2 regions of the Providencia huaxiensis genome follow, and region 1 is predicted to be linked to the other one. Evidence: predicted binding sites of a transcription regulator. Region 1 holds the regulator's gene; the other holds the start of a gene.
What was found. Region 1 encodes LexA, which represses DNA repair genes until DNA is damaged. Its sites were predicted from a motif close to TNCTGTATGTACATACAGNA; they were not measured.
Positions count from the first base shown of each region.

Region 2: a site for LexA is predicted at 10,453-10,472, ahead of uvrA (excinuclease ABC subunit UvrA). Genes of this name have one in related genera too.

Region 1 covers NZ_CP031123.2:4,299,217-4,311,088, forward strand. The annotation lists gene plsB (glycerol-3-phosphate 1-O-acyltransferase PlsB) at 1-875, opposite strand, end outside; gene CYG50_RS21595 (diacylglycerol kinase) at 1,002-1,376, shown strand; gene lexA (transcriptional repressor LexA) at 1,513-2,130, shown strand; gene zur (zinc uptake transcriptional repressor Zur) at 2,305-2,820, opposite strand; gene CYG50_RS21610 (fimbrial protein) at 3,773-4,366, shown strand; gene CYG50_RS21615 (fimbria/pilus outer membrane usher protein) at 4,463-6,952, shown strand; gene CYG50_RS21620 (fimbria/pilus periplasmic chaperone) at 6,986-7,723, shown strand; gene CYG50_RS21625 (fimbrial protein) at 7,735-8,226, shown strand; gene CYG50_RS21630 (fimbrial protein) at 8,238-8,732, shown strand; gene CYG50_RS21635 (fimbrial protein) at 8,732-9,286, shown strand; gene CYG50_RS21640 (MrpH family fimbial adhesin) at 9,353-10,216, shown strand; gene CYG50_RS21645 (FidL-like protein) at 10,296-10,772, opposite strand; gene CYG50_RS21650 (winged helix-turn-helix domain-containing protein) at 10,773-11,741, opposite strand.
Region 2 covers NZ_CP031123.2:4,439,893-4,451,764, forward strand. The annotation lists gene ycaC (isochorismate family cysteine hydrolase YcaC) at 24-650, shown strand; gene dusA (tRNA dihydrouridine(20/20a) synthase DusA) at 864-1,865, shown strand; gene CYG50_RS22135 (quinone oxidoreductase) at 1,920-2,903, opposite strand; gene dnaB (replicative DNA helicase) at 3,116-4,528, shown strand; gene alr (alanine racemase) at 5,091-6,173, shown strand; gene CYG50_RS22150 (amino acid aminotransferase) at 6,276-7,469, shown strand; gene uvrA (excinuclease ABC subunit UvrA) at 7,557-10,391, opposite strand; gene CYG50_RS22160 (single-stranded DNA-binding protein) at 10,800-11,321, shown strand; gene CYG50_RS22165 (helix-turn-helix domain-containing protein) at 11,603-11,872, opposite strand, start outside.

The DNA.
Region 1 (11,872 bases):
ACCCGTTCAGCGTGCTGAACATTGATACCTTGATAAAGGCGGTTCCAAGTCCAACTAAGAACTCTATCGGTTAAACGTACGGCTTCATAAGAGAAATTGGCCGCAATTTCTTCCATCATCCCAACGGCATTTTGCTGGGCTTTTTTGAGTGGGATTTTTTTACTGCGCGCTTCGTCTTCAACGGCTTTTTCAATCGCTTTTGACGTCAATAGCTTATTAAACAGTTCATAACGTGCAGGAAGTTTTGGCCCAACTGCTGCTAAGCGTTGGCGCGAATAGTGAATACGCGCGACACGAGCGAGTTTGTTGGCAATAATAGTGTCTGTACCGTGGTCTTGTGCCATTTTCCCAATTGAGACAATCGGTGATAAACGCACAAAGCTGTCACGCCCTAACCATAAAACTGCAAAGAACTTTTGGATACCGTTTAACAGCTTCAGTGGCGGTGCTGGAGTATGGCCTTCACGCCCAGGTGAACGCCCAAACATCACGGATGCAGGTAGCATTTGAATATCTAGATTTGGATTGTTTTTGTGCAAATCTAAATAAGCATGGAATGTTTTTACTGAATCCTTACGTGGATTCGGTGAATAATAGCGAAAAACACGTGGGCCATCATCGATAAAAACGTAAGCCGGAAGCTTCGTTCCATTGATATCATTGTCGACTAGCGGGTCTGGCAGACCGATAGCTAAGCATTGATGCCGTAGCGTCAGGAGGTCAGACTTCGAATGATAAGGTAATACGTACAGAGTTGGCCTGTTGACATCAAGCTGCAACTCAGTGACGGGATCCGAAGGAATTAGTTTACTTTTTACCAATAATTTAAGTGGCAAATTCAACGTGTTGTAATATATTTTACGCCATAGTGACATAAATGATTATAGCCTCTTGTTAACAATGCTGTGCAATCATACCAGAAATACCTGGTTAGATCTGTTACTGACAATTCACTTTGACCGTAAAAATCGATTATTGTTTGTATTTTTTAAGGAATAAATATGGCGAGTCAAGTTAAGGGGTTCACGCGAGTGATTAAAGCGGCAGGATATTCCCTTAAAGGTTTGAAAGCTGCTTGGGTTAATGAGGCAGCATTTAGGCAGGAATCAGTTGCAGCAATCATCGCAATTTTTATCGCATTTTATTTAGATATCAGCTATATAGATAGGATTTTGTTAGTGAGCTCAGTTGTGCTGGTGGCAATAGTCGAATTATTGAATAGCGCGGTAGAGGCTGTAGTTGATCGTATTGGTAGTGAGTATCATGAACTTTCAGGAAGAGCTAAAGATATTGGTTCTGCTGCAGTATTTGTGAGTATCGGTTTAGCGCTGTTCATTTGGGCGCTGGTATTATGGCAGCGTTATTTTTCTGGTTAAGGTGTTTGGTTACTTAATCGGGCAAAAAGAGAGTAAATCGATAACAAATGCTTAAATTGCGCGATTTAACTGTTTCAAATCTTCATTTACCTGTATATACTCACAGCTTGACTGTATAAACAAACAGGGGAACGGAATGAAAGCACTGACGGCTCGACAACAGCAGGTTTACGATCTGGTGCGAGATCACATTTCGCAGACAGGTATGCCACCTACACGTGCTGAGATAGCAGCAAGCCTTGGTTTTCGTTCGCCTAATGCGGCAGAAGAACATTTAAAGGCCTTAGCACGTAAAGGGGTTATTGAAATCGTTTCAGGCGCATCCCGAGGTATTCGTCTGCTTCTTGAAGAAGAAACCGAAGATCAGGGGTTACCTCTGATTGGGCGTGTTGCCGCTGGCGAACCATTATTAGCGCAGGAACATATTGAGAGCCACTATCAAGTTGACCCGGAGCTGTTTAAACCACATGCAGATTTTTTATTGCGTGTGAACGGGATGTCCATGAAAGATATTGGCATTATGGATGGCGATCTATTAGCTGTGCATAAAACGCAAAATGTACATAACGGGCAAGTTGTTGTCGCTCGTATCGAAGATGAAGTTACGGTTAAACGTTTTAAGCAACAGGGTAACCGCGTTGAATTAATAGCAGAAAACCCAGAATTCGAACCTATTGTTGTTGATTTACGTCAGCAAAACTTCACTATTGAAGGTTTAGCTGTTGGGGTTATCCGTAACAGTGATTGGTATTAATTTCCGCTAGTAGCCAGCTGTCATGGTAGGTTACACCCGGGAATGACTATTGCAGGCAGATTTCATTGCTTTATTTTGAGGTCTGCCTGTTTTGTTTCCTTCCTTATATTTTTTCTCTTCTCTCTTCTCTCTTCTCTCTTTTGTATTCATCAAACTATTTAGCAATACAGTAATTTATTTCTTTTTTGATGCTATAGGTTGTTCGTGGTTATGATGACAATGTTCATGATCTTGGCAGCTATTCACTTCGTCACAACTTCTGCATAAGCCATGGTTTTCCACCACGGTATGTCTTAAGCGGAATTGGTGTTCGTCGGCTAAATTAATAATGGCAGCTTCTATTGTTGTACAGTCACTTTCCGTTACGCTTCCGCAATGGTCGCAAATCAACATAACAGAGATATGGCTTGGGTTATCAAAATGATGGCAGACGACATAGCTGTTTGTTGATTCAATTTTATGGATAAAACCTTGCTCCATTAAAAACTCAAGGCCACGATAAACCGTAGGGGGTTTAGCTTGAGGTTCAATTTCACGTAGTAAGTCGAGTAAATCATAAGCGCTGATTGCACCATGTTGTTGTGCTATCAAGCGCAATACCGTTTCTCTTTGTGGTGTCAACCTGACGCCTCTTGACTGGCAAATATGTTCAGCCATCGCAAGAACTTTTTTTTCACTCATCTTTTCCATTTTACTGACCCACCCGTTGAAAAATGCAAATGTTTACTGTTCACAAGTTTATCACAGTTTCTTGAACTATAGAGAATCAAGAAATGAAAGCATTACCATCAAAAAATTTTAACCTTGCTAAGTATTTTTTTGATTAATAAAGAAAGTAAATGAGGGTAATAAAAAATATAAAAAATGATATTTAAAATTAAACAGGAAAAATAGAAACAAATATTAAACAAATGCATGATAAAAGCGCAACGCATTGCGAACAATTAATTGAAATATTCCGTTTCAATTTGATGCAATTTCAATTAAGACTTATCTTAACCTCACTTTTCAATATTCTTTTTGTCGCTTCTTTTCTGTCTTGTTTGGATTTTAATTGCGGTTTTTCTGTTATTGTTTGGTTTTAATATCTATCTTTGTCGATAAGTATAGATTTAAATTCCGATATAAATCTATCTGTAATTTGACATATTTTGAGATATTTGTAAGTGAAAAATGAGGGTTTTATATAAGTTTTTCTAAGTAATAAATTTGAAATGTATATTTTGATAGCGTTTTGATTTTATATTTTGTTGCTTTTGAATTTACTAGTTGTTTATTCTTTGTTAACTCTAATTATGTGTCTGTTTTGACAATAAATATCGGTTATGTAGAATTGACATCAGAAAGTATCGGAAGGCATGTGTAAAAAGTCATTTTCTATTTCTATGTCAATTTTAGCGAATTACCCCTCATGGGAATAATTAATATTGAATAGAAAATAAAGAATTAAAAATTTAGGTATTTTAAAAATTATAGATGAAAGGGATCTTATTTATATATTCACCTCTAATCTGAATGAAATTAATGATGTTGGATGACTGAAGAATTTCACTGTTAAGTAATCAAAAAAATAAAACTGATTCCTTATCAATAAAAATCAGAAAAGAGGCAGCTACTTCCTACTCATTTAAAGGAAATGTTTATGAAACTGAATAAATTAGCGTTAACTCTGGCTTTAGGTTTAGGTGTTGGAATTTCTGGTGTTGCAGTGGCTGAAGATCCAGTAACGCCACCAACAGTTGAAAGTTCACAAGGTGAAGTCCGCTTCACTGGTTTCATTAACGATGTTCCATGTTCAATTGATGCAAACAACTTAAAACAATTAGTTGAGTTTGGTGAAATTGCATTACATGAACTGACATCTAACCAATATCGTTCAGATAACAGAGATTTCGATATCGTATTGAAAAACTGTTCAACAGAAACGTATAAAAACGCAAAAATCACCTTTACTGGCCAAACTATTAATGGTTTCCAAGGTTTTGCCGGTGACTTACTTGGCTTAGGTGGAAAAGTTAAAAATGCCGGTATTGTAATCACTAATGGTGCTGACAAAGTTGTTGAATTTGGTAAAGCATTCCCAGGTACAGGTGATGGATACGCATTAAATGCTGGTGATGGAAAACAAACTACACTGCACTTCTCTGCATACGTTAAAGGTAACGAAGCAGCGGATGCGAAAGCAACAACAGGTAGCTTTAACACTGTTGCTAACTTCAAAATTATTTACCAATAAGTTCAAGCTTAGTTAAGTAAAAACATGTGGCGTATTCATGACGCCATATGTTTCTACCTTCTTTTTCATTTTTAGTCTGATAGGCGGCATAGTTGAATGAAAAGCATGAAACTCAATTTAATTACAAAATTAATGCTTTTAATATTAACGCCGATGATTGCATTTTCTGAGGAGGCAGTTGATTTCAATACTGATTTTTTAGAGGCAGACAGCACTGAAAATGTCGATTTTAGTAAGTTTTCTCATGCTAATTATATTCCACCTGGAAATTACTCTTTAGCTATTGCTGTAAATAAAGTCAAAATTTCCATGGAGCAGTCCATTATATTCTTTACGCCTAATTATGATGAAAAAATATCATTAGCTTGCATTACACCTGAGTTATATGGGCAACTAGGATTAAAGCCAGAATGGAGTAATAAAGTAACTTGGTTACTTGATGGAAAATGTTTAGATATTCGCTCTGTACCAGAAATGCGGACTCAAGGTGATCTTGCAAAAAATATTGTCGAAATCAGTATCCCACAAGCTTATATGGAATATGAAGACCCAAATTGGGATCCTCCGTCACGTTGGGATGATGGCATTCTAGGTGCATTTATCGACTATAATGCGACGGGTCGGGTTGTTAAAAAAGAAACGGGTGACAAAGGAACGGATTCAGGTATTACAGCGACAGGGACAATGGGGACAAATATTGGTGCTTGGCGTTTTAGAGGTGATTGGCAAACGCAAAAAGGCCAATTAAATAAAGGCGGCCAATCATGGTCATGGAATCAGTTATATGCGTATCGCGCCATACGTTCTTTAAATTCAAGGTTAACGTTTGGTGAACAATATCTGTCTTCAACGCTATTTGACAGTATTCGTTATATTGGTGCTAGTTTAGAAACCAATGAATCTATGTTACCACCGCGTTTACAAGGTTATGCACCTGAAATTGCGGGGGTTGCCAAAACCAATGCGACCGTCATTGTGAAGCAAGATGGCCGTATTATTTATCAAAAAGAAGTTAGTCCTGGGCCATTTCGTATTCAGGATGTGAACTCTTTTGGTGGCGGTACGTTAGATGTTTCTATTCAAGAACAAGATGGTAGTGTGACTAACTATAAAGTGGAAACATCTCGTTTAGGGACATTGACTCGACCGGGTCAGCTGATTTACCAGTTTGTCGTTGGTAAACCGACTAAAAATGAACATGATACTCAAGGTCCTGCATTTAGTTTGGGCTCCTTATCATGGGGGGTAACTAATAATACAACCGTTTATGGTGGTATGCTTGGTTCATCAGAATATCAAAACATTGCGATTGGTTTAGGGCGTGATTTAGCACCATTTGGCGTATTGTCAGGGAACTTAAGTATCTCTCGTGCTGAAATGGGCAGAACCGAAAATAACCAAACTTTGACGGGTAATTCATATAACGTCACTTATTCCAAACAATTTGATGATATTAACAGCCAAATTACATTCGCAGGCTATCGTTTTTCTGAAAAAAATTATATGAGCATGAGCCAATTTATCGACCGTCGCTATAATGAAAGTACGGTTGATAGTGGTAAAGAGCTTTATACTATTATATTTGGTACTGCATTCCCTGAATATAATACTAATATGTATTTAAATTACTCACATCAAACTTATTGGAATAGGTCATCATCGGATCAATATAATCTAACAGTTTCTAATTATTTTGATTTGGGGAAAATAAAAAATTTAAGTCTTAGCTTAACAGCTTACAAAACAAAATCAGACCAAAATGATGATGACGGAGTTTATCTAAATTTAAATGTACCATTGGATAATAACCAAGCAAGTATTAGTTATTCAGGTTCTTATTCAGGAAATACGAACGGTCATAATGTTAACTATTATGACCGTATAAATGAACGTAGTACTTATTCTATTTCAGCGGGTACATGGGATAAAGACAAGGTAACAACATCAGGTATGTATAACTATGATGGTGATACCGCACAACTTAATTTGAGTGGAACTTATATTCAAGATAATCAATCTACTCTTTCAATGCAGTTGAAAGGGGGACTGACCATGACCCAAGAAGGTGGTGCTTTACACCGTAATACCTCAATCAATGGTGGGTCAAGGATACTGTTAGATACGAGTGGTGTTGCTGATATTCCTGTGCAAACAGGGGTAACGCCGATACGCACGAATCGATATGGTAAAGCCGTTATTACCAGTGTTATGGATTATAACCGCAATAATATTCGAATAGATTTAAATAGAGTGCCAGATAATGCGGAAGCAGTTCAATCGACACAGCATGCGACATTAACGGAAGGGGCTATTGGATACCGGAAGTTTAATGTCATTCAAGGTGAAAAAATATTGGGAACAATTCATCTTGCAAATAATAGTTATCCACCATTTGGTGCATCCGTCAAAAATGAAAATAATGTTGAAGTTGGCATCGTTTCAGATAACGGATTTATTTACTTAGCGGGTATTAACCCATCAGATGTTCTTGAAGTGACTTGGGGAAATAATTCATCTTGTCACATTCAATTACCTGAAAAAATAGAAAGTGGCATGGAACATACAATGTTATTACCATGCAAATAATTATAAATATGTTTTAACGTCAACGGTGAAAATATGAAATTTATAAATAAAGTTCAAATTGTAACAGCGATAAGTCTTTCTTTATTAGCACAATCGGCTTATTCAGCGATTGCACTAGATAGAACTCGTATTATTTATAATGAACAAGACAAAACAGTCGGTATGGGACTGACTAACGAACATTTAACTAGCCCGTATTTAGCTCAGGCATGGATAGAAAATGACAAAGATGAAAAAGTAAATTCACCTTTTATTGTGACTCCTCCGGTGCATCGTATTGAAGCTAATTCAAAAAGCCAAATTAAAATACAGACAATCCCTGCAGTAGCGCAGTTACCTAAAGATAGGGAAAGTGTTTACTACTTAAATGTGAGAGAGATTCCACCTCGTAGTGAGAAAGTGAATGTATTGCAAATTGCATTACAGACAAAAATTAAGCTTTTTTACCGCCCAGCAGCAATTGTAATTAAAGATAGAATGGAAGTGATCCCTCAAGAAAATGATATGAAAATTCTTAAACAGGGGGCGAATTATATTGTGAAAAACCCGTCACCTTACTTTTTATCCATTACAAAACTGAAAAAAGGCAATACTGAAGTTCAAAATTTTGAACCTGTAATGGTTGCTCCATTTAGTGAAGCGGGTTTAGGCAAAGTTACTGGAGATTTAGGTTCATCTCCAACTTTGGTTTATCTCAATGACTTCGGTGGAACTATGGATTTGAAATTTAGCTGTCAGTCAGCTGAATGCTCAGTGCTGCCAAGAAAATAAGGTTTGACGCCATGATGTCTATTAAAACATTAACAAAGGTATTTGTGTTATTGCTCACTTTACAGATATCGAGTGTATTTGGTTTTTCAGGATTCCTATACATTGATATTAAAGGAGAAGTACTATCAAAGCCTTGTTCAATTAATAATGGGCAAACAATAGAAATTGATTTTGGCGATGTATTAACAACACGTGTCCAAGATGAGGTTTATAAAGCACCCATTGACTACACGGTGACGTGTAAAGATGGCGTCCAACCTAAACTGAACATTTTTATTGAGGGAATATCGGCAAGTTTTGATCAGCGCCTATTAAAAACGGATATTGATAACCTTGCGGTGTTATTTAAAGCAGACACCAGCGATTTCCCGCTGAAAAAGAAACTTGCTTTTAACTTTGCAAATCCATTGAAATTGTATGCCGTATTAGTGAAAAAAAGCGGTACAGATTTACCCGCAAAAAGTTTTACGGCAAATGCAACGTTGAAAGTGGTGTATCAATAAGGGGCTGAGATGTGAAGACTGTTAATAACATAATCGGTTTGGTGTTCCTCAGTGCCATTTTATCTTTTACATCAACCGCAAAAGACTATGAAACAGGGATTAATATTAAAGGTAATTTAATTACACCACCGCCTTGTCATATTGATGATGGTAAAGATATTGAAGTTGATTTTGGTAATGTATCAATAAAATCAATCCAAGGTAATGACCAAAAAAGGCAAGTTAATTACCAGATCCAATGTGGTGAAAATAAAAATAACTGGTCTATGTATCTGATGTTAGATGGAATAAAAAGTGATTTTGATATAAATGGGTTAAATACTGGAGTTAATAATCTAGCAGTAAAATTTCAGCTTGCGGATACCGAATTGGAGCTAGGTAAGAAATACCTTATTAACCCTAGCTCTCCCGGTGTACTTTGGGCCGTATTAGTCAGGAATGGCGATAATGAACTAAAGACGGGTGATTTTATTGCTAATGGCACCATGGTTGTGGAGTATCAATAATGAAAAATACGACCTCACTATTAATAGGGACACTGTTTACTTTGATAAGTACGGCATTTTTAAGTAGCAATATTGTCTTTGCCGCTAAAAATAATGTCAAAGTGAAAGGGACACTGGTGAATTCACCTTGTGTTGTTCTGCCGGAAAATAAAATGATGGAAGTAGATTTTGGCGATATTCGGTTATTAGATATTTACGACCCGACTTACGAGTTGCCTCGCAGAGAGTTAACGTTGGTATTATCTAATTGCGACTTAACTATTGCGAAAAAAATGAAAGTGAAGTTTACCGGAGCTGAACATAGGCAAATGTCAGGATATTTGGCATTAACAGATACGGAACACAACCCTGGATTAGGGATTGGCATTGAGCTAGCTAGCGGTGAAGAAATTAAAGTGAATAAGTTTTCTTCGCTAGTACCAATCATTCAAGCTGGGAAAAATGAACTTAAATTTAATACTTTTCTCAAGGCAACCCCTGAAGCAATCAACAATAAACAAATTAAAACAGGGCAGATTGCTGCAATAGCCACTTTTTTATTTGAGTACGAGTAATTTCATTCTCAGAACCTTATCCGGTACTGATATCAAAACATTAAAATGAATATAAAGAGATATGAAATGGGAAAACGAATTCAGCAATTATTATTAGCCATACCATTTTTGTTCTTTGGTTTGGGAAGTTATGGTTCAACCTATTTTTCGTATGTGGAAGAAGTTGAATCACTATCGAAGCATGAAAATATTTATCATTTTGTTATCGAATATTGGAAAGAAAACTCTCCTTATGAAGGGAATCCATGTCAATCCGTACTTGGCAGTAAAGGGGCAAAACGGTGTTATTTTACGATTAATCACCTACATTCAGGGAAAGAGACTGGGGGGATAGCTTCTCGTGCAGATTGGTCGTGTGATGTCAATTTTGCAACTTACACGACAATGGCCGCAATTATCAGAGATGCCAATGCGATTTGTGGCCTTTCTTTTCCTCGAACAGGGAGTAGTCAACATAGTGGAGCAATCACAACGGATGAATGTGTAGGGATCTTTCTAGCTACATCAAAAGGAGCTCAAGGTAAAATGTTACCAGGCGGAATTTGCGGGATAGCGCCTCCTCCAGCAGGAAAATGTTACTTTACTTCTCCGACTGGTAATGCGAATTCTCTCGAATTAGATCACGGTCCTTTAAATGCGGATGAGCTCAATGGCGATGTAGAGACGGGGTTATTTTATATTCAATGTAATAAAGATATGAGTGTGAAGGTTTCTTCAAACTTGCAGCAAGATAATGTTTATCTGCGTCCGAATGGAGAATTGCAGTCCCATGTTACATTAAATAATCAGTCGGCAGCAAAAGGGGTGGTTCAGTCAGTAAGAGCAAATCAAGTATGGCCTGTGCAGGTGGCGTCAACCTTAAAAACTAATGGCGCTGTTGCACCGGGGAAATTTAGTGGTCGCATTACCCTCGTTTTAACTATTCCATGATTTAAATAGATATTTGGATTCGTCATTTCCCATGTTGACGGTTTTGCCTACTTAAACGTAATTGTTGGTAGGCTTTTTTTTATTGAACTTGACAAGTAAAAGCGGAATAGGATTCATCTTTGATAATATAAATATTGTCTTCCATTTTAGTAATGTTGACATAATATTTTATTTTATCTTCTTCTAATTGAATAAAGTTAGAAAATAATTTCTCTGGTATATTATCTGAATTGGTTACAGATGATGAAGTAAAGGTGACGGCATAGTTACCTTTATGGTCAACATCTTGATAATCAAAGTAAAGAGCTCTATCTAGTCGGTAAATCTGACTATTATCTTTTAAGTAACCATACATATTCATTCGCCCTTGTTGGCCTGCAGAAAGTTGGACATTAACTTTTGATTTTAAACTCAGGCCATCTTGAGTATTATTATCTTTAATCCATAATATTTCGGAATGGCAAATTTGGACATCATGGCTACTTTTTTTGATCATCAGTGATGCAGTTGATGCAGTTGCAATTAAAAACAGTGAAGTTAAAATATATTTTTTCATTTAAATCCTCTGATCATTGATTGAGATACAATCAAATTTTTTATTGATTTCTTTGCAAATACTAATAGATATGTTTTTGTCGATAGAGTAGGATTTATTTAAATCCGATAAAAGAATAATTCTTTTTGGCTCATCACATGGGATGTTGTATTTATTCAGCTTTTTATTTACGGTAGCAATATTATCGCTGGAAATTTTACCGACCATATCAACCGGTGTTTGTATTACACAGTTTTCATTTGTACTTACAGTCAGATAATTATTGATTGGATTTGGATTATCCATTGGGTGCTGAATAAATAAATAGATTAAATAACATATTGTAAACGTTGAAATAGCTAGGAATAATATCTTTAAGGGTTTTTTACCACTTTTTTCTATTACCTCATCCTTCCGGTGTTGAAGCGATAAGGCTTCATTAATATCCATATTATAAATATGGTTATTTTTCGTTTCATCAATAGGGGATGATGGTTCATCAATAGTAGTGATGAGCGGGGGCTGGGTCGTTAATTGGCTATCAATTGGCTGAGGGAAATATTCTGGGTTTTCAATATAATCATATTTATCATTGAGATAAATAACATCTTCCTTCACATTACTATCTTCAGTTTCTATATTTTCATGTATAGATATATGATTATCGAGTCGAAAGCCTTTTTTAGGTACGGTAACGATCGATTTAGGGTCGATACCAATTTGTTCAAGTTTTTTTCTTATTTCACTAATATAAGTATTTAAATTATTATTAGAACCAACCAGCCCATATTCCTCCCATACACTAGTTAAGAGTTCATCTCGCGTTGCAATTCCTTTTTTTAAATTTAATAAAATAATTTCATTTAATAACCTTGCCGCAGGCTTAGATAATTCAATATTTTGATTTCGATCATATTTTAGGTATATTAAACTTGTTTTCTGCTCGAAAATATATTTTTCATCAATAGTATAATCATGCATTTCGATCATAAATACTGTTTGCTCTCTCTAATTAAAATGACTAATAGGAAATTTAAATTAAGGGAATTAATTTTGGATAAAGTATGTTGTTTTGACTTTTATTATTATGCTTATAGTCTAAATACGGAATCAATTAACTG
Region 2 (11,872 bases), 140 kb from region 1:
CTAACTATTGAGGAGTCGTTGATATGAGTTTCAAATATAACCGCCTAGATAAAGATAATGCCGCTGTATTACTTGTTGACCATCAAACGGGTTTATTATCACTGGTTCGCGACCAAGACCCCGATAAATTCAAGAATAGCGTGTTAGCGTTAGCGGATCTTGCCAAGTATTTTAACTTGCCGACTATTTTGACGACATCTTTTGAAGATGGTCCTAATGGCCCGTTAGTGCCTGAGTTAAAAGAAACTTTTCCTGATGCCCCTTTCATTGCCCGCCCAGGCCAAATCAATGCATGGGATAACGAAGAGTTCGTCAAAGCTGTCAAAGCGACAGGTAAAAAACAGTTGATTATTGCCGGTGTTGTGACAGAAGTGTGTGTGGCATTCCCTGCATTATCAGCCTTAGAAGAAGGCTATGAAGTTTTTGTTATTACTGATGCTTCAGGTACATTTAACCCAATCACACGTGATGCCGCGTGGGATAGAATGTCAAAAGCAGGGGCCCAATTGATGAGCTGGTTTGGTGCCGCTTGTGAATTACACCGTGATTGGCGCAATGATGTGGAAGGGTTAGGTACGTTGTTCTCAAACCATATCCCTGATTATCGTAACTTAATGACCAGCTATGCACTGCTTTCTGCGAAAAAATAGTGTGTGACTGAATATTAAAATGACATAATTGGTTTGGAAATCCTCGATATGACATTGCTCATATCGGGGGTTATTTCGTTAAATTAGCTGAGTTCAGCCGCTCGTTTTCGTCATCATCGCACTTAGTTCGCTCTATGCTATAATAGCCTGCTGTTTTTGCTTGGCTCCTTACTTTTTGGGGCTATCCATTTGATTTCAATACACAAGACCACCATGCATCAAAATACCTCAAAACAAGGCTACACCAACCTAAACCGATTTTCCGTTGCGCCGATGCTCGATTGGACAGATCGCCATTGCCGTTATTTTCATCGTTTATTAAGCAAAAACACCTTGCTGTATACTGAAATGGTCACAACAGGGGCGATTATTTTCGGAAAAGGGGACTATCTTGCCTTTAGTGAGGAAGAACATCCGGTAGCACTACAGCTCGGTGGTAGCGACCCAGCCGCATTGGCACAATGTGCCAAGCTGGCGCAAGAACGTGGTTATGATGAAATTAATTTAAATGTCGGATGCCCATCAGATCGCGTACAAAATGGGCGTTTTGGTGCCTGTTTAATGGGTGATGCCCAATTGGTTGCTGATTGCGTGAAAGCCATGCAAGACGTGGTTTCTATCCCGGTGACCGTAAAAACCCGTATTGGTATTGATGAGCAAGACAGCTACGCGTTTTTATGTGATTTTATTGAAACCGTTTCTGATAAAGGCGGTTGTGAGATGTTTATTATCCATGCGCGTAAAGCATGGCTATCCGGCCTTAGCCCAAAAGAAAATCGCGAAATCCCACCATTAGATTACCCGCGAGTTTATCAATTAAAACGTGATTTCCCACATCTGACGATGGCCATTAATGGCGGTATTAAAACATTAGAAGAAGCCAAACAGCATCTTCAACATTTAGATGGTGTGATGGTGGGGCGTGAAGCTTATCAAAACCCGTCTATTTTAACAGCGGTTGATAACCAATTGTTTGGTGAGCACTTTCCTATCACCAATGGTGTTGATGCAGTTAGGGCGATGTACCCTTATATAGAAAATGAATTAACAAAGGGCGCCTATTTAGGTCATATGACGCGGCATATGTTAGGGATTTTCCAAGGTATTCCTGGTGCGCGCCAATGGCGTCGGCATTTAAGTGAAAATGCGCATAAAAAAGGGGCGGATCTAGCCGTTGTTGAGCAAGCTCTGGAGTTTGTCACTCGCGGTGAATAGCTACATATGGGAAAAAAAGCGCCAATTGGCGCTTTTGGGCTGTCATATGGCTGATTATGGAATTAACAAACTCGAACCTTGGGTTTTTCTCGATTCGATAGTGACATGCGCTTTTTGTGCATCTTTTAAAGCAAAAATTTGTGATTGCGGTACATCCACATTCACTTTACCGCTTAAAATCATATCAAATAAGGCATTACTAGCTTGGTCTAGCTCAGCACGGTTAGTCACATAAACGCCTAACGATGGGCGAGTAACGTATAACCCGCCTTTTTGGTTTAAGATCCCCAAATTCACGCCAGTAACAGGGCCTGAGGCGTTACCAAAGCTAACCATCAAGCCACGGCGTTTGAGTGAGTCTAATGAGGCAAGCCATGTGGATTGACCAACAGAGTCATACGCTACATTCACTTTTTCGCCATTCGTGATTTCTTTCACGCGAGCTGCAATGTCTTCTGTTTGGTAATTGATGACTTCCCATGCTCCGGCATCTTTGGCTCTTAACGCTTTATCTGCAGAACCCACTGTGCCTATCATCTTAGCGCCTAGTGCATTTGCCCACTGGCAAGCTATCAGCCCAACACCGCCTGCAGCGGCATGGAACAGAAAGACTTCGTCACGTTTCAGTTGATATGTCTGATGGAATAAATAATAAACCGTCATACCTTTTAATGAGCTGGCTGCGGCTTGTTCAAACGTAATACCATCTGGGAGGTGAGCGACCGCATTTTCAGGAACATTGTGGACTTCGCTATAAGCACCTAGTGGGCCTTGCGCATAAACGACACGGTCACCGGGCTTGAAACCTGTGACATGAGCACCGGTTTTTACAACAACACCCGCTGCTTCTGTACCAAGACCACAAGGCAGATTAGCGACAGGGTATAAACCACTGCGGACATAGGTGTCAATAAAGTTAATCCCGATAGCACGGTTTTCAATTTGAATTTCGTTATCTGCTGGATTTGCTGGGGAGTAATCTACCAAGTTAAGGACGTCAGCGCCGCCATGTTGCGCGAACTCAATACGTTTTGCCATGACAATCTCCAATAAGAACCATTCATTTTAATTACAATAACAATCGTTTTATCATAACGCCATGTTTCAATCAGAAGAATTATAGGTTTGTGCTTTCAGTGATGTATTTTATCTTGTGATGACTTTGCGTAAAGATGCAAAGAAAACCACAAAAAAATAAGATTGGCGTATACTAAGCGCAGATCGTTAATTATAGACTTGGATATTAATGTATGGCTAAAAAACCCTCATCAAATTTCAAAGCGGATGCCCCACGAGACCACCAAATGGAAGGGTTAAAACTTCCACCTCATTCTCTCGAAGCGGAGCAGTCTGTTTTAGGGGGGTTAATGTTAGATAACGAGCGTTGGGATACCGTTTCTGAACGTGTGACTCATGCTGATTTCTTTAGCCGACCCCACCGCACTATTTTCTCGCAAATGCAATTTTTGCTTGAGCAAGGCAAACCTATTGACCTTATTACTCTATCGGAATCACTAGAACAACAGGGTGAATTAGATAGCGTCGGTGGTTTTGCTTATTTGGCTGAGCTATCTAAAAATACGCCAAGTGCGGCGAATATTAATGCTTATGCAGACATCGTCCGCGAACGTGCGATAGTTCGCGATATGATTTCTGTTGCTAATGAAATTGCGGATGCAGGTTATGACCCACAAGGGCGAAGCAGTGAAGACCTCCTCGATTTAGCCGAAACTAAAGTTTTCCAAATTGCCGAATCAAGAGCGAATAAAGATGAAGGGCCGAAAGGCATTGAAGCCATTTTGTCGGAAACTGTTGAAAAAATTGAGCAACTTTACCAGCAGCCTCACGACGGTGTTACTGGGGTTTCAACAGGTTACCAAGACCTCGATAAAAAAACTGCAGGTTTACAAGGTTCTGATTTAATTATTGTGGCCGCTCGTCCATCGATGGGGAAAACCACTTTTGCAATGAACTTGTGCGAAAACGCGGCGATGACGGAAGAAAAACCGGTTTTAATCTTCAGTTTAGAGATGCCAGGTAACCAAATCATGATGCGTATGTTGGCATCATTATCCCGTGTTGACCAAACCCGTATTCGTACTGGGCAACTTGATGATGAGGATTGGGCGCGAATTTCAAGCACGATGGGTATTTTGATGGAAAAGCGCAATATGTACATCGATGACTCTTCGGGCCTGACTCCCACAGAGGTTCGTTCACGTGCGAGGCGTATTTACCGTGAACATGGTGGTTTAAGTTTGATCATGATTGACTACCTACAATTGATGCGAGTTCCTGCGCTTTCTGACAACCGTACGTTAGAAATTGCCGAAATTTCACGTTCACTTAAGGCGTTAGCGAAAGAATTAAATGTACCGGTGGTGGCACTGTCTCAGTTGAACCGAAGCCTTGAGCAACGTGCTGATAAACGCCCAGTTAACTCGGATTTACGTGAATCAGGGTCTATCGAGCAAGATGCGGACTTGATTATGTTTATCTACCGCGATGAAGTTTATCACGATAATAGTGAGCTCAAAGGCGTTGCTGAGATTATATTAGGTAAACAGCGTAACGGGCCAATTGGTACAGTGCGGTTGACGTTTAATGGGCAGTGGTCGCGCTTCGATAATTATGCGGGGCCGGCTTATAACGACGAGGACTAAATACTCCTCATAAATACTCGTCATATTTCGCGCTGTCGCGGTGTTGGCTTCATTCCCTAATCCTAGTCACATACTTGTGTATGCTCCTAGGATTAGCTCAATCGCCGCCTAGCGACAACGCAAACTATTTAGAGTATTGGATTAGAGTATTGGAATCGTCATATTTCGCGCTGTCACGGTGTTGGCTTCATTCCCTAATCCTAGTCAGATACTTTTGTATGCTCCTAGGATTAGCTCAATCGCCGCCTAGCGACAACGCAAACTATTTAGAGTATTGGATTAGAGTATTGGAATCGTCATATTTCGCGCTGTCGCGGTGTTGGCTTCATTCCCTAATCCTAGTCACATACTTTTGTATGCTCCTAGGATTAGCTCAATCGCCGCCTAGCGACAACGCAAACTATTTAGAGTATTAGAACTAGCGTATTAAAATTAAATGATCCATAAAAATAATATCGAATGGAAATTGATATTTTTTAGCGTATAACAAATAGAGAACATATTGGGCTGCCAAAGGGCAGCTTAATTTTTAGCGGGTTTAGAGAAAAAGAACGAGGAAACAATGAAAGCGGCAACCGCATTGATAAACCGCCGCGCTCTGCGACACAACTTGCAACGGGTGAAAGAAATTGCACCAAATAGCCAAATGATTGCAGTTGTCAAAGCAAACGCTTATGGTCATGGGTTAGTAGGGGTTGGTCAGGCAGTAGAAGAGCTGGTGGATGGCTTTGGGGTGGCAAGGCTCAACGAGGCGCTATTGCTGCGGCAACATGGTGTGGTAAAACCGATTGTGTTACTGGAAGGTTTTTTTGAGCAGTCTGACTTGTTGTTGATGGCAGAAAACCAGATTGATACCGTGATCCACTGTATTGAACAACTTGAAATGCTAGAGGCCACCAAATTGCCTTATCCTCTTAAAGTTTGGATGAAATTAGATACAGGCATGCACCGCCTAGGTGTCCTCCCTAAAGATGCTGAAGGCTTTTATCAACGTTTACAACGCTGCCAACAAGTTCAGCTTCCTATCAACATTGTTAGTCATTTTTGCCAAGCGGATACCCCCCATTTACCGACAACTGAAAAACAAATTGCCTGCTTTAAACAGTTTATTGCTGATAAAGAGGGGGAAAAATCCATTGCGGCCTCCGCGGGGATTTTACTTTGGCCAGAAGCTCATTATGACTGGGTACGTCCAGGGATCATGATGTATGGCGCTTCGCCACAAGAGGGGAAAAGTGCACAAGACTTCGGTTTACTTCCCGCGATGACACTAAAATCAACATTAATTGCGGTTAGGAAACATGCGGCAGGGCAATGTGTAGGTTACGGTGAAACATGGTGCAGTGATAAAGAGACTCTGCTTGGTGTTGTTGCAATCGGCTATGGTGATGGTTATCCACGTAACGTACCTTCAGGTACACCCGTGTTAATTAATGGACGAAAAGTGCCTATTGTTGGGCGAATTTCCATGGATATGACCGTGGTGGATTTAGGGTTAAATGCCAATGATAAAGTGGGTGATGACGTTATTTTGTGGGGAAATCAACTACCGGTTGAAGAAATTGCCACACAAACGGGTATTATCAACTATGAGTTGCTGACAAAGTTAACCTCTAGAGTTGCAATGGAATATGTAGACGAATAGCCAGCAAAGGGTTATTTTCAGATAACAACGTAAAAATGGCGCTAAATAGGGCAAATCATCGCTTGGTTTATTTAGCGTAAAATAATGATTAGGAGATGTCCTGTGTTCGAACATGTTGATGCTTATCCGGGCGACCCAATTCTGTCGTTAATGGATGAATTTAATAAAGACACTCGTGAAAATAAAATTAATTTGAGTATCGGTCTTTACTATGATGGTGAAGGGAAAACCCCTGAACTGGCGACAGTCGGTACGGCAAAAGCAGCGTTAAATAAACTGCCAGCAAGCGCATCACTGTATTTGCCTATGGAAGGTTTGAAAGATTACCGTACTGAATTGCAAAAATTAGTATTTGGTGAGGATTGCCCACTAATTGCACAGGAGCGTATTGCTACTGTGCAAACCATTGGTGGTTCTGGTGCATTGAAAATTGGTGCAGATTTTTTACATCAATATTATCCAGATTCCGAAGTGTGGTGTAGTGACCCAACTTGGGAAAACCATGCCTCTATTTTTTCAGGTGCGGGTACAAAAGTGCATTATTACCCATACTTTGATGAAAAAACTAAAGGCGTTAAATTTGATGAAATGTTAGCAACATTCAAAAAATTACCTGCTAATAGCATCATCCTAATGCACCCGTGCTGCCATAACCCAACAGGCTCCGACTTGACTCCTGCACAATGGGATGAAGTCACAAAGGTGGCATTAGAGCGTAAACTGATCCCATTTTTAGATGTTGCTTATCAAGGTTTTGCAGAAGGCATTAATGAAGATGCTTACGCTATCCGAACGATGGTTAAAGCTGGCTTGCCTGTGTTCGTTAGCAATTCATTCTCTAAAATCTTTGGTATTTACGGTGAACGTGCCGGAGGGCTATCCGTTATTTGCGAAAACCCAGATGAGCGCGACCGTGTATTAGGTCAGTTAAAAGCGGGTGTTCGTCGCTTATACTCAAGCCCGCCATCGAATGGCGCAAAAATTGTTGCAGCGGTATTAACCAATAGCGCAGAAAAAGCCAAATGGTTAGCAGAAGTGGAAGAGATGCGTTTGCGTATTTTAGACATGCGTACGGTACTGGTTGATGAGCTGAAAAAAGCATTACCAAACCACAATTTCGACCACTTGTTAAAGCAACGCGGTATGTTCAGTTACACTGGTTTTTCTAAAGAGCAAGTTGCTCGCCTGAAAGACGAGTTCGCGGTTTACTTGGTTGGAACTGGCCGTGTTTGTATGGCAGGCGTCAATCGCCATAATGTTAAACGCATTGTGGAAGCATTTGCTGCGGTTAGCTAATAACTCTTAGCTATCGTAATAATTATCAGGGAGCAAAATACTCCCTGATAATCTTCTTACTTATTTATTTTTTTATAGCCTTTCTACTTAGTAGCCGCGTTCTAAAATCGTTTTTAAGAACCTTGCAGTGTGAGATTTTTTGCACTCAGCCACTTCTTCTGGTGTGCCGGCAATTAAAATTTCACCGCCACCGCTCCCTCCTTCAGGGCCTAAATCAACAATCCAGTCTGCCGTTTTAATCACATCAAGGTTGTGCTCAATCACTACAATGGTGTTTCCTTGGTCACGAAGTTGATGTAAAACGACCAAAAGTTGCTGGATATCAGCAAAGTGCAGGCCTGTTGTCGGTTCATCCAATATATAGATAGTTTGCCCTGTTCCGCGTTTGGATAGCTCTTTGGCTAATTTCACACGTTGTGCTTCACCACCGGATAGCGTCGTTGCTGATTGGCCGAGACGGATATAGGATAAACCAACGTCCATCAGAGTTTGTAGCTTGCGAGCAAGGGCAGGTACGGCATCAAAGAATTCACGAGACTCTTCGATGGTCATATCCAGCACTTCATGGATATTTTTACCTTTATATTTAATTTCTAGTGTTTCGCGGTTATAGCGTTTGCCTTTACATTGGTCACAAGGGACATACACATCAGGTAAGAAGTGCATTTCAACCTTAATGACGCCATCACCTTGGCAAGCTTCGCATCGGCCGCCTTTAACGTTAAAGCTAAAGCGCCCTGGGTTATAACCACGAGTTCGAGACTCAGGCACACCAGCAAATAATTCACGAACAGGTGTAAAAACACCGGTATAGGTAGCAGGGTTGGAACGTGGTGTACGGCCTATTGGGCTCTGGTCAATATCAATGACTTTGTCAAAGTGCTCTAAGCCTTCTACATCCAAATAAGGGGCAGGGGTGATGGTGGTCGCCCCATTTAATTGGCGTTGAGCAATAGGGAATAGCGTATCGTTTATTAGTGTTGATTTACCTGAGCCAGACACACCAGTGATGCAGGTAAATAACCCGACAGGGACTTTTAATGTCACATTCTTCAGGTTATTGCCCTTTGCCCCAAACACCGTCAGCATTTTATCTTTATTAATTGGAACGCGTTTTTGTGGAATGTCAATTCTGCGCTCACCGCTTAAAAATTTACCAGTGAGTGAATCTGGGTTTGCGACAATATCTTCCAGTGTTCCTTGGGCAACAATTTGCCCACCATGCACCCCTGCACCGGGTCCGATATCAATCACATGGTCTGCAGCGCGGATCGCGTCTTCGTCATGTTCAACGACGATCACGGTATTTCCTAGATCACGAAGATGGATCAATGTTTCAAGTAAGCGATCATTATCCCGTTGGTGTAAGCCAATTGAAGGTTCATCAAGAACATACATCACTCCCACTAAACCAGCACCAATTTGGCTTGCTAAACGAATGCGTTGTGCTTCACCACCAGACAAGGTGTCAGCAGAACGTGAAAGTGTCAGATAATTAAGCCCAACATTGACGAGAAATTTCAGGCGATCGCCAATTTCTTTTAAAACTTTTTCTGCGATTTGAGCGCGCTGACCTGTGAGTTTTAGGTTCTGGAAAAATTCCATTGCGTGGCCAATGCTGTAATCTGCGATTTCAGGCAATGTCGTATTTTCAACAAATACAAATCGTGCTTCTTTACGTAAGCGAGTCCCATGGCAAGAAACACATGGACGGTTACTGATATATTTCGCTAATTCTTCACGGACAGCCGTTGATTCTGTTTCTTTATAACGACGCTCCATATTATTGAGCACGCCTTCAAAAGGGTGTCGGCGCACGGTGATGTCACCACGATCATTACGGTATTTAAACTCAATCGTTTCTTTGCCTGAGCCGTATAAAATAATTTTTTGAATGGCAGGGCTCAGAGTGTCATAAGGGGCTTCCACATCAAATTTATAATGCTCAGCTAATGACATCAGCATTTGGAAATAGTAAAAATTACGGCGATCCCAACCCCGAATTGCACCACCCGCGAGTGAGATTTCAGTATTTTGAATGACTCTTTCGGGGTCAAAAAACTGCTGAACACCTAAGCCATCACAGCTCGGACAGGCGCCTGCAGGGTTGTTAAAAGAAAATAGGCGAGGTTCAAGTTCCACCATGCTGTAGCCGCAAACGGAACAGGCAAAATTGGCAGAAAAAACCAGTTCTTCTGCATTGGCGTCATCCATATCTGCAACAATTGCGGTACCGCCAGACAGATCTAATGCAGTTTCAAAGGATTCAGCTAAACGCTGAGCAATGTCATCACGAATTTTAAAACGATCGACAATCACTTCAATCGTATGTTTTTTCTGTAATTCGAGCTTTGGCGGGTCGGATAGATCGCAAACTTCTCCATCAATTCGGGCGCGGATATAACCTTGACTGGCTAAGTTATCGAGTAACTTAACGTGCTCCCCTTTACGTTCTTTAACGACAGGCGCAAGTAGCATCATTCGGCGATCGGTAGGCTGAGCCAGAACATTATCGACCATCTGGCTAACAGTTTGAGCAGCAAGTGGTATGTCGTGATCAGGGCAGCGAGGTTCACCAACACGTGCAAATAATAACCGCAGATAGTCATGAATTTCTGTGATGGTTCCGACCGTCGAACGTGGGTTATGTGAAGTGGATTTTTGTTCAATCGAAATCGCAGGGGATAACCCTTCAATATGATCGACATCCGGTTTTTCCATTAAAGAAAGAAACTGGCGAGCATAAGCAGATAAAGATTCAACATAACGGCGCTGACCCTCTGCATACAGGGTATCAAAAGCTAAAGATGATTTCCCTGAACCAGATAACCCAGTAATAACAATGAGTTTGTCGCGAGGGATGATGAGATTGATGTTTTTCAGATTATGCGTGCGTGCGCCGCGGACTTCGATATTATCCATTTACCACTTCCCGGATGATTTGATATTGAACAATCGCAAGAGACTATTATCACATATTTATGGCTGAATGGATATACAGTATTTCCTATTCGTCATATTTCAAACCGTGGCGGTGTTGGCTGCTCTCTGCGATATCTTCGCTTGCCGCCTAGCCACTGCTTGAACTATTTAGAGTAAGATTTTAATAGTGAAACAGAAAAACAGCGATCTGAATTTATCGAAAAGATAGATGCTGTGCGAATTATTTTATGTCTATACTGAAAATTGGCACGGTAGAATTTCACCAAAAGTTGGAAAGCGTTTCGCAATAACGCTCAGTAGTTTCAATTTCGTGGTGCAAAAAAGCGAGGTCGTGGTAAACTTCACGGCTAATCCAGAGATTAAAATTCAATGCATCAGGAGTAATAAATGGCCAGCAGAGGCGTAAATAAAGTAATTCTTATCGGTAACCTAGGACAAGATCCAGAAATCCGTTATATGCCTAACGGCGGAGCTGTGGCAAACCTGACTCTGGCAACTTCTGAAAGTTGGCGTGACAAGCAAACCGGTGAGATGCGTGAAAAAACCGAATGGCACCGCGTGGTTATCTTCGGCAAACTTGCTGAGGTAGCCGGTGAATACCTGAAAAAAGGTTCACAAGTCTATATCGAAGGTTCTCTGCAAACACGTAAATGGCAAGACCAAAGTGGTCAAGACCGTTATTCGACAGAAGTTGTTGTGAATATCGGTGGATCAATGCAAATGTTAGGCGGCCGTGGCGGTGATGCACCATCACAAGGTCAAGGCGGCCAAGGCGGTTGGGGCCAACCTCAGCAGCCACAAGCAGCACAGCAATTTAGTGGCGGCGGAGCCCCTGCAGCACGCTCATCAGCGCCTGCTCCACAAACCAATGAACCACCAATGGACTTCGATGACGATATTCCGTTCTAATTTATTTACTAATTAGAATACATAAATAAAATAAAGGCTTCTTTGTGGAGCCTTTATTGTTTAATAAATAATAAAATTAAAATCATATATCCAGAAAATTATTTTTTATTAATATGGTAAACTAAATATAAAACTAAAACCTTAAGGCTTTATTAATTTTAAATTAAAAGTTTCTTAAATGAATAGAAAATAAAAAAGCCCCAGTAATTAACTTACATAGGGCTTTGTATTGGTAGTGTTATTAAAAAAGGAAATATAAATTTTATTTTCATATTAGCGTATCAAGCTACTTTAGGTTCCAGTAGTAATGGGTCATTTTGACTTTCACCGGACAGTCGGTAGATTGACGGTGATGTACCTAAATAAGCTCTAAATCGCTTTGCAAAAGATTGCTGGGAGTCAAATTGGTATTTTAATGCAATATCAATAACCTGAAGTTCAGTGGAGCATAGGTCTTTAGCGGCTTCACAGATCCTCCTTCGGCGAATATATTCACCTAAAGGCATACCAACGACTTTTCTAAATACTCTTTGTAAATGCCATTTTGTATA